3 regions of the Streptomyces sp. NPDC007863 genome follow, and region 3 is predicted to be linked to each of the others. Evidence: riboswitches for the same ligand, from Rfam matches in the RefSeq annotation. Region 3 holds a riboswitch; each other region holds the start of a gene.

What was found. A riboswitch is a leader RNA that binds a small molecule or an ion and turns the genes downstream of it on or off. The one in region 3 is predicted to bind thiamine pyrophosphate.
Region 1: linked by a shared signal. The riboswitch ahead of thiC (phosphomethylpyrimidine synthase ThiC) and the one ahead of ABZ621_RS07550 (thiamine ABC transporter substrate-binding protein) in region 3 are both predicted to bind thiamine pyrophosphate.
Region 2: linked by a shared signal. The riboswitch ahead of thiO (glycine oxidase ThiO) and the one ahead of ABZ621_RS07550 (thiamine ABC transporter substrate-binding protein) in region 3 are both predicted to bind thiamine pyrophosphate.

The regions. Positions count from the first base shown of each region.
Region 1 is NZ_JBEYEI010000008.1:68,709-71,023, forward strand. It holds gene ABZ621_RS14675 (YibE/F family protein) at 1-942, opposite strand, end outside; TPP riboswitch at 981-1,117, shown strand; gene thiC (phosphomethylpyrimidine synthase ThiC) at 1,112-2,315, shown strand, end outside.
Region 2 is NZ_JBEYEI010000002.1:264,454-266,768, forward strand. It holds gene thiO (glycine oxidase ThiO) at 1-913, opposite strand, end outside; TPP riboswitch at 911-1,024, opposite strand; gene ABZ621_RS03835 (FAD-dependent oxidoreductase) at 1,107-2,315, shown strand, end outside.
Region 3 is NZ_JBEYEI010000004.1:62,386-64,700, reverse strand. It holds gene rlmN (23S rRNA (adenine(2503)-C(2))-methyltransferase RlmN) at 1-567, shown strand, start outside; TPP riboswitch at 597-706, shown strand; gene ABZ621_RS07550 (thiamine ABC transporter substrate-binding protein) at 788-1,882, shown strand; gene ABZ621_RS07545 (iron ABC transporter permease) at 1,921-2,315, shown strand, end outside.

The DNA.
Region 1 (2,315 bases), on a different contig from region 3:
CCCGGTGTAGTCGTCGGTGTTGCCGCTGAGCGAGGCCCAGCCGATGAAGAAGGAGCCGAGCAGGCCGATCAGGAGCAGCGAGATCAGCGTGCCCAGGACCGCGACCGAGGTCCGGGCCGAGAGGCCGTGGCACATGTAGAGGGCGAGCAGCATGATCGCGCTCGACCCGACCACCGCCACGATCAGCGGGTTCGACCCCTCCAGGATCGCGGGCAGGATGAAGAGGGTGAGCACCAGGAAGCTCGCCGCGAGCGCGATCAGCGCCATGACGCCCCGCATGCGGCCGACGAGCACGACGGCGAGCGCGAAGATGCCGGCGAGGACCGCCATCGGCACCTTCCGGTTCACGTCCGTCACCGAGTACTGCAGGTCCTTCGGGGCGTCGGGGGCGTAGGCGACCACCACGCCCTGGCCTTCCTCCAGTTGGCGCGGGGCGTCCGGCTGGACGATCTCGGTGAACTGCCGCCCCTTGTCCGGACCGCTGGTGACCTCGATCGTCGCCTTCTCGCACTGCCCCTGCTGCGCGTTGACCGCCTCGCGGCCCTGCGGAGTGGAGGTGTCGCCGGTGGGCGGCACCTGCGCGGCGTTCACGTCCTTGCAGTCCACCTGCTCGACCGCCACGACCTTGCCCTGCTCGGTCTGCCGGTCGAAGCCGACGCCGGTCCGCTCGTGCGCCGGAGTGCCACCGGGCCAGAGCACCACGAGGCCGACGACCACGGCGGTGGCGAAGGGGATGAGGACGGCCGCGATGACTCTTCGCAGATGGCGCGAGACGGGCGCGGCGGGCCCGTGGCTGTGGCTGTGCCCATGGCCGGAACCGTGGTCCGGACCGGGCCGGCCGAAACCGTGCCCGTGCTCGTGGCCGTGCTCGTGGCCGTGCGGATCGGGGGACTGCTGGGGGGGAGTCACCGACCGATCATCGCAAGAACGGTGGGGGCCCACTGTTCAGCACGCCCGGGAGGGCGCTAGCCTCGTGACACCTTTGCACACGCGGGAGCTCGGAGCACCGGGCTGAGAGGGCGCTGATCACCGTACGCACACGTACGGGAGGAGGCTGCGCCGACCGCCGAACCTGTTACCGGGTAATGCCGGCGTAGGGAGATTCGGTCACATGACCCTTCAGGATGCACGCACGCCTGCTTCCAGCCAGGACGAGCGCACGCCGGGCTGGCACAAGGGATACGTCGAGGGCTCCCGCCCCGACCTCCGGGTGCCCGTCCGCCAGGTGCACCTCACCAACGGCAAGGACGTGACGCTGTACGACACGTCCGGCCCGTACACCGACCCCGCCGTCGACACCGACGTGCGCCGGGGCCTGCTCCCGCTCCGCGAGAACTGGATCATCGCGCGCGGCGACACCGAGGAGTACCCGGGCCGCCCGGTCCGCCCCGAGGACGACGGCATCAAGCACACCTCGCCGCGCGGCGGCGGGCTCAAGAACCTCGACGCGGTCTTCCCCGGCCGTCCGCGGCTGCCCCGCCGGGGCCGCGACGGGCAGGCCGTGACCCAGCTCGCGTACGCCCGCCGGGGCGAGATCACCCCGGAGATGGAGTACGTGGCGATCCGGGAGAACGTCTCCCCCGAGGTCGTCCGCGAGGAGATCGCGGCGGGCCGCGCGGTGCTTCCGGCCAACGTCAACCACCCGGAGATCGAGCCGATGATCATCGGCAAGCGGTTCCTGGTGAAGGTCAACGCCAACATCGGCAACTCCGCCGTCACCTCCTCCATCGAGGAGGAGGTGGAGAAGATGACCTGGGCGACCCGCTGGGGCGCCGACACGGTCATGGACCTGTCCACCGGCCGCAACATCCACACCACCCGCGAGTGGGTGCTGCGCAACTCCCCCGTGCCGATCGGCACCGTGCCGCTCTACCAGGCCCTGGAGAAGGTCGACGGCAAGGCCGAGGAACTGACCTGGGAGATCTACAAGGACACGGTCATCGAGCAGGCCGAGCAGGGCGTGGACTACATGACCGTGCACGCCGGCGTACTCCTGCCGTACGTGCCGCTCACCGCGCGCCGCAAGACCGGCATCGTCTCGCGCGGCGGCTCGATCATGGCCGCCTGGTGCCTCGCGCACCACAAGGAGAACTTCCTCTACACGAACTTCGAGGAGCTCTGCGAGATCCTCGCGGCGTACGACGTCACGTACTCGCTCGGCGACGGTCTGCGCCCCGGCTCGATCGCGGACGCCAACGACGACGCCCAGTTCGCGGAGCTGCGCACGCTCGGCGAGCTGAACACGATCGCCAAGCGCCACAACGTGCAGACGATGATCGAGGGCCCGGGCCACGTCCCGATGCACAAGATCAAGG
Region 2 (2,315 bases), on a different contig from region 3:
GGGCGTCGCGGAGGAGCTCGTACACCCCGCCGGCGGTCACCGTGGTGTCCCAGCCCAGCTCCTCGCTGGTGGCGCCGACGACCAGCTCGCCGTTCTCGCGCGGCACCAGGTAGACGTGGCTGCCGCGGACCACCGCCCGCACGGTGCGGGAGAGGAAGGGGGCGTACGGGGCGGGGATCCGCAGCCGCAGGACCTGGCCCTTCACCGGGCGGACCGGCGGCAGCACCGACGGCGGCACGCCCGCGAGCCGGCCGCTGAGGCTGCCGGCGGCGAGGACGGTCCGGCCTGCGGAGAGCGCCGTGCCGTCGCGCAGGACGGCTCCGGTCGCCCGGTCGCCCGCCACCGTGAGCCGCTCGGCGAGCGCCCGGTGGAAGACCACCCCGGCCCGCTCGCAGGCGGTGAGCAGCGCGGCGGCCAGCCGGCGCGGGTCGACCTGGTGGTCGCCGTCGACCCGGAGTCCGCCGCGCACCCCGGGCGCCAGCATGGGTTCGAGGCGGCGGCACTCGCGGCCGCTGAGCCACTCGGAGTCGAGTCCGCAGCGGGTCTGGAGGGCGTGCAGTTCGCGCAGGTGGGCGCGGTCGTCGGCGTCGAGCGCGACGGCCAGGGTGCCGCAGGCGCGGTAGCCGACGTCGAGGCCGGTGGCCTCCTCCAGCTCGGCCGTGAAGGCCGGGTAGCGCGCGGCGGAGGCGAGGTTGAGCCCGAGGAGGGTCTCCTCGCCGTAGTGCAGTTCGGTGACGGCGGCGAGCATGCCGGCCGCGACCCGCGCGGCGCCGCCGCCCGGTTCGGGGTCGGCCACCGCTACGGTCAGTCCGCGCTGGGCCGCCCGCCAGGCCGTGACGAGGCCGATGACGCCCCCGCCGATCACGAGGACGTCGGTGACCTGATGGTCTTCTGTTCCTTCGGAAGAACGCATGGGCGTTCCCGCCCCTCCCTTCGCCGGCATGACCCGGATCAGGTTCGTACGGTCGGAGGCCGGTCAGCCTCCCTCTCAGCCCGGTGCGTCCGGGCTCCCGCGAGTGGTGTGTGCCCGCCACCCTAGCCCCCGTCGGCGGAGCTCCACAGGGGGCCTCCTATCTGACGGTTCGTCAGATGCGTATGGTGGGCGGGTGAGCGAGCAGAAGCAGACCCAGCGGCACGTGGTGATCGTCGGCGCGGGCATGGCGGGCGTACAGACCGCCGTCGCCCTGCGCGAGCAGGGCTTCGAGGGCCCCGTCACCCTCATCGGCGCCGAACCCCACCAGCCCTACGACCGGCCCCCGCTCTCCAAGGCGGTCCTCCTCGGAAAGGCCGAGCACTCCGCCTTCGACGTCGACTTCGAGTCACTCGGCGTCGACCTCCGCCTCGGCCTCGACGTCACCGGACTGCGCCCCGCCGACCGCGAACTCGACACCGAGGCGGGCCCCGTCCCGTACGACGCCCTCGTCCTCGCCACCGGCGCCCACCCCCTCACCCTCCCCGGCACCGAGGGCGTCCCCGGCGTCCACCTGCTGCGCACCCTCGACGACGCCGTCCGCCTCGGCCCCGTCCTGGCCGGCGGCGGCTCCGTCGTCGTGGTCGGCGCCGGCTGGATCGGCGCCGAGTTCGCCACCGCCGCCCGCGAGGCCGGCTGCGCCGTCACCGTCGTCGAGGCCGCCCCCCTCCCGCTCGCCGGCGCCCTGCCCGACGAGGTCACCACCGCCATGGCCGGCTGGTACGCCGAGAGCGGCGCCGAACTCCTCACCCACGCGCGCGTGGCCACCGTCCGCCCCGGCGCCGTCGTCCTCGCCGACGGCCGCGAACTCCCCGCCGACGCCGTCGTCGTCGGCATCGGCGCCCGCCCCGCCACCGACTGGCTCGCGGGCTCCGGCATCGCCCTCGACCCCAGCGGCGCCGTCACCGCCGACGAGCGGCTGCGCACCTCCCTGCCCGACGTGTACGCGGTCGGCGACTGCGCCTCCTTCCCCTCCGCCCGCTACGGGGAGCGCCTCCTCGTCCACCACTGGGACAACGCCCTCCAGGGCCCCCGCACGGTCGCCGCCGACCTCACCGGAGCCGACGGCGCCGCCCCGGCGCCGTACGACCCCGTCCCGTACTTCTGGTCCGAGCAGTTCGGCCGCTTCGTCCAGTACGCCGGCCACCACACCGGCGCCGACACCCTCGTGCGGCGCGGGGACGCGTCCGGCGCCTCCTGGGCGGTGCTCTGGCTGCGCGACGGAGTGCCGGTCGCGCTCCTCGCCGTCGGCCGCCCCCGCGACCTCGCCCAGGGCCGCAAGCTCATCGAGGCCGGCACCCCCGTCGACCCCGAGCGGGCCGCCGACCCGGCCGTGCCGCTCAAG
Region 3 (2,315 bases):
ATGGGGATGGGCGAGCCGCTCGCCAACTACAAGCGGGTCGTCGGCGCCATCCGCCGGCTGACCGACCCCGAGCCCGACGGCCTCGGCCTGTCGCAGCGCGGCATCACCGTGTCGACCGTGGGCCTGGTGCCGGCGATGCTGCGCTTCGCCGACGAGGGCTTCAAGTGCCGGCTCGCGGTCTCCCTGCACGCCCCGGACGACGAGCTCCGCGACACGCTGGTGCCGGTGAACACCCGCTGGAAGGTGCGGGAGGTGCTGGACGCGGCGTGGGAGTACGCCGAGAAGTCCGGCCGCCGGGTCTCCATCGAGTACGCCCTCATCCGGGACATCAACGACCAGGCCTGGCGGGGCGACCTGCTGGGCAAGCTGCTCAAGGGCAAGCGGGTGCACGTCAACCTGATCCCGCTGAACCCGACGCCCGGCTCGAAGTGGACCGCCTCCCGGCCGGAGGACGAGAAGGCCTTCGTCGAGGCCATCGCCCGCCACGGCGTGCCGGTCACCGTCCGGGACACCCGGGGCCAGGAGATCGACGGCGCCTGTGGACAGCTCGCCGCCTCCGAACGCTGACCTTGTACCCTGTGCTCGAACACACCTGCATATTCCGACAGGGGAGCGCCACAGCGCTGAGAGTGCGGTAACCGTAGACCGCAGACCCTCTGAACCTCGCCCGGGTCATTCCGGGTAGGAAGTTCGGTCGTAACTCGAGCTGTTGCGCCCTGCCCGCGTCCGGTCCCCGGCCGCGGGCAGGGCCGCGTCTCCTTCTGGTCCCACCCAGGAGGACATACACATGCACACCAAGAAGGCCGCCGCCGTCGCGCTGGCCGCGGCGCTCGGCGTCACGGGCCTGGCCGCCTGCTCCACCGAGTCCGCCCGCGACGCCGCGGGGAAGACCGGGGAGCCCGCGCCGAAGACCGTGACGCTCGTCAGCCACGACTCCTTCAACGCCTCCAAGGAGGTGCTGGCCGAGTTCACGAAGCAGACCGGATTCACGGTCAAGGTCCTCAAGGCCGGTGACGCGGGCGAGGCCGTCAACAAGGAGATCCTGACCAAGGGCTCCCCGCAGGGCGACGTCTTCTTCGGCGTCGACAACACGCTGCTCTCCCGCGCCCTCGACAACGGCATCTTCGTGCCGTACGAGGCGAAGGGCCTGGACCGGGTCCCGGACACCTTCAAGCTCGACAAGGAGCAGCGGGTCACGCCGATCGACACCGGCGACATCTGCGTCAACTACGACAAGAAGTACTTCGCGAACAAGAAGCTGGCGCCGCCGCAGTCCTTCGACGACCTGCTGAAGCCGGAGTACAAGGACCTCCTCGTGGTGGAGAACCCGGAGCGGTCCTCCCCGGGCCTCGGGTTCCTCCTCGGCACGGTCGCGAAGTACGGCGACGCCGGCTGGCAGGACTACTGGAAGAAGCTGAAGGCGAACGGCGTGAAGACCGTCGACAGCTGGGAGCTCGCCTACAACCAGGAGTTCTCCGGTTCGGCCGGCGGCAAGGAGGCCAAGGGCGACCGCCCGCTGGTCGTCTCCTACGCCTCCAGCCCGCCGGTCGAGGTGCTGTACGCGGAGCCGCAGCCGAAGGAGGCCCCCACCGGGGTGTCCACCGGCACCTGCTTCCGCCAGATCGAGTTCGCGGGCCTGCTGAACGGGGCGAAGAACCCCGAGGGCGGCAAGGCGCTGATCGACTTCCTGGTCTCGAAGAAGTTCCAGGACGACATGCCGCTGCAGATGTTCGTGAACCCGGTGGCGAAGGACGCGGCCCTGCCGGAGCTGTTCACGAAGCACGGCGTGGTGATCGAGAAGCCGGAGACGGTGGCGCCGGAGAAGATCGCCGCGCAGCGTGAGGCCTGGATCCAGCAGTGGTCGTCGCTCGTCCTCAAGTGAGGCGCGACCCGAAGGGGAGCGCGGCGCGGCTGGGCCTGATGGCCCTGCCCGTCGCGTTCTTCGCGGTCTTCTTCGCCTGGCCCGTCGCGTCGATCGTCGAGCGCGGGCTGCGGCCCGACGGCGCCTGGGACCTCGGGGCGATCGGAGCGACCCTGGGCCGCTCCGACATCCTCGACGTGCTCGGCTTCACCGTCTGGCAGGCGGCCGCCTCCACCGGGCTCACGCTGCTCGTGGCGCTGCCGGGGGCGTACGTCTTCGCCCGCTTCGACTTCCCCGGGAAGGGCGTGCTGCGCGCGGTCGTCACCGTGCCGTTCGTGCTGCCGACGGTGCTCGTCGGCACGGCGTTCCTGGCGCTCGTGGGGCGGGGCGGCTTCACCGACGAGCTGTGGGGGCTGCGGCTCGACACCACGGTGTGGGCGATCCTCCTCGCGCA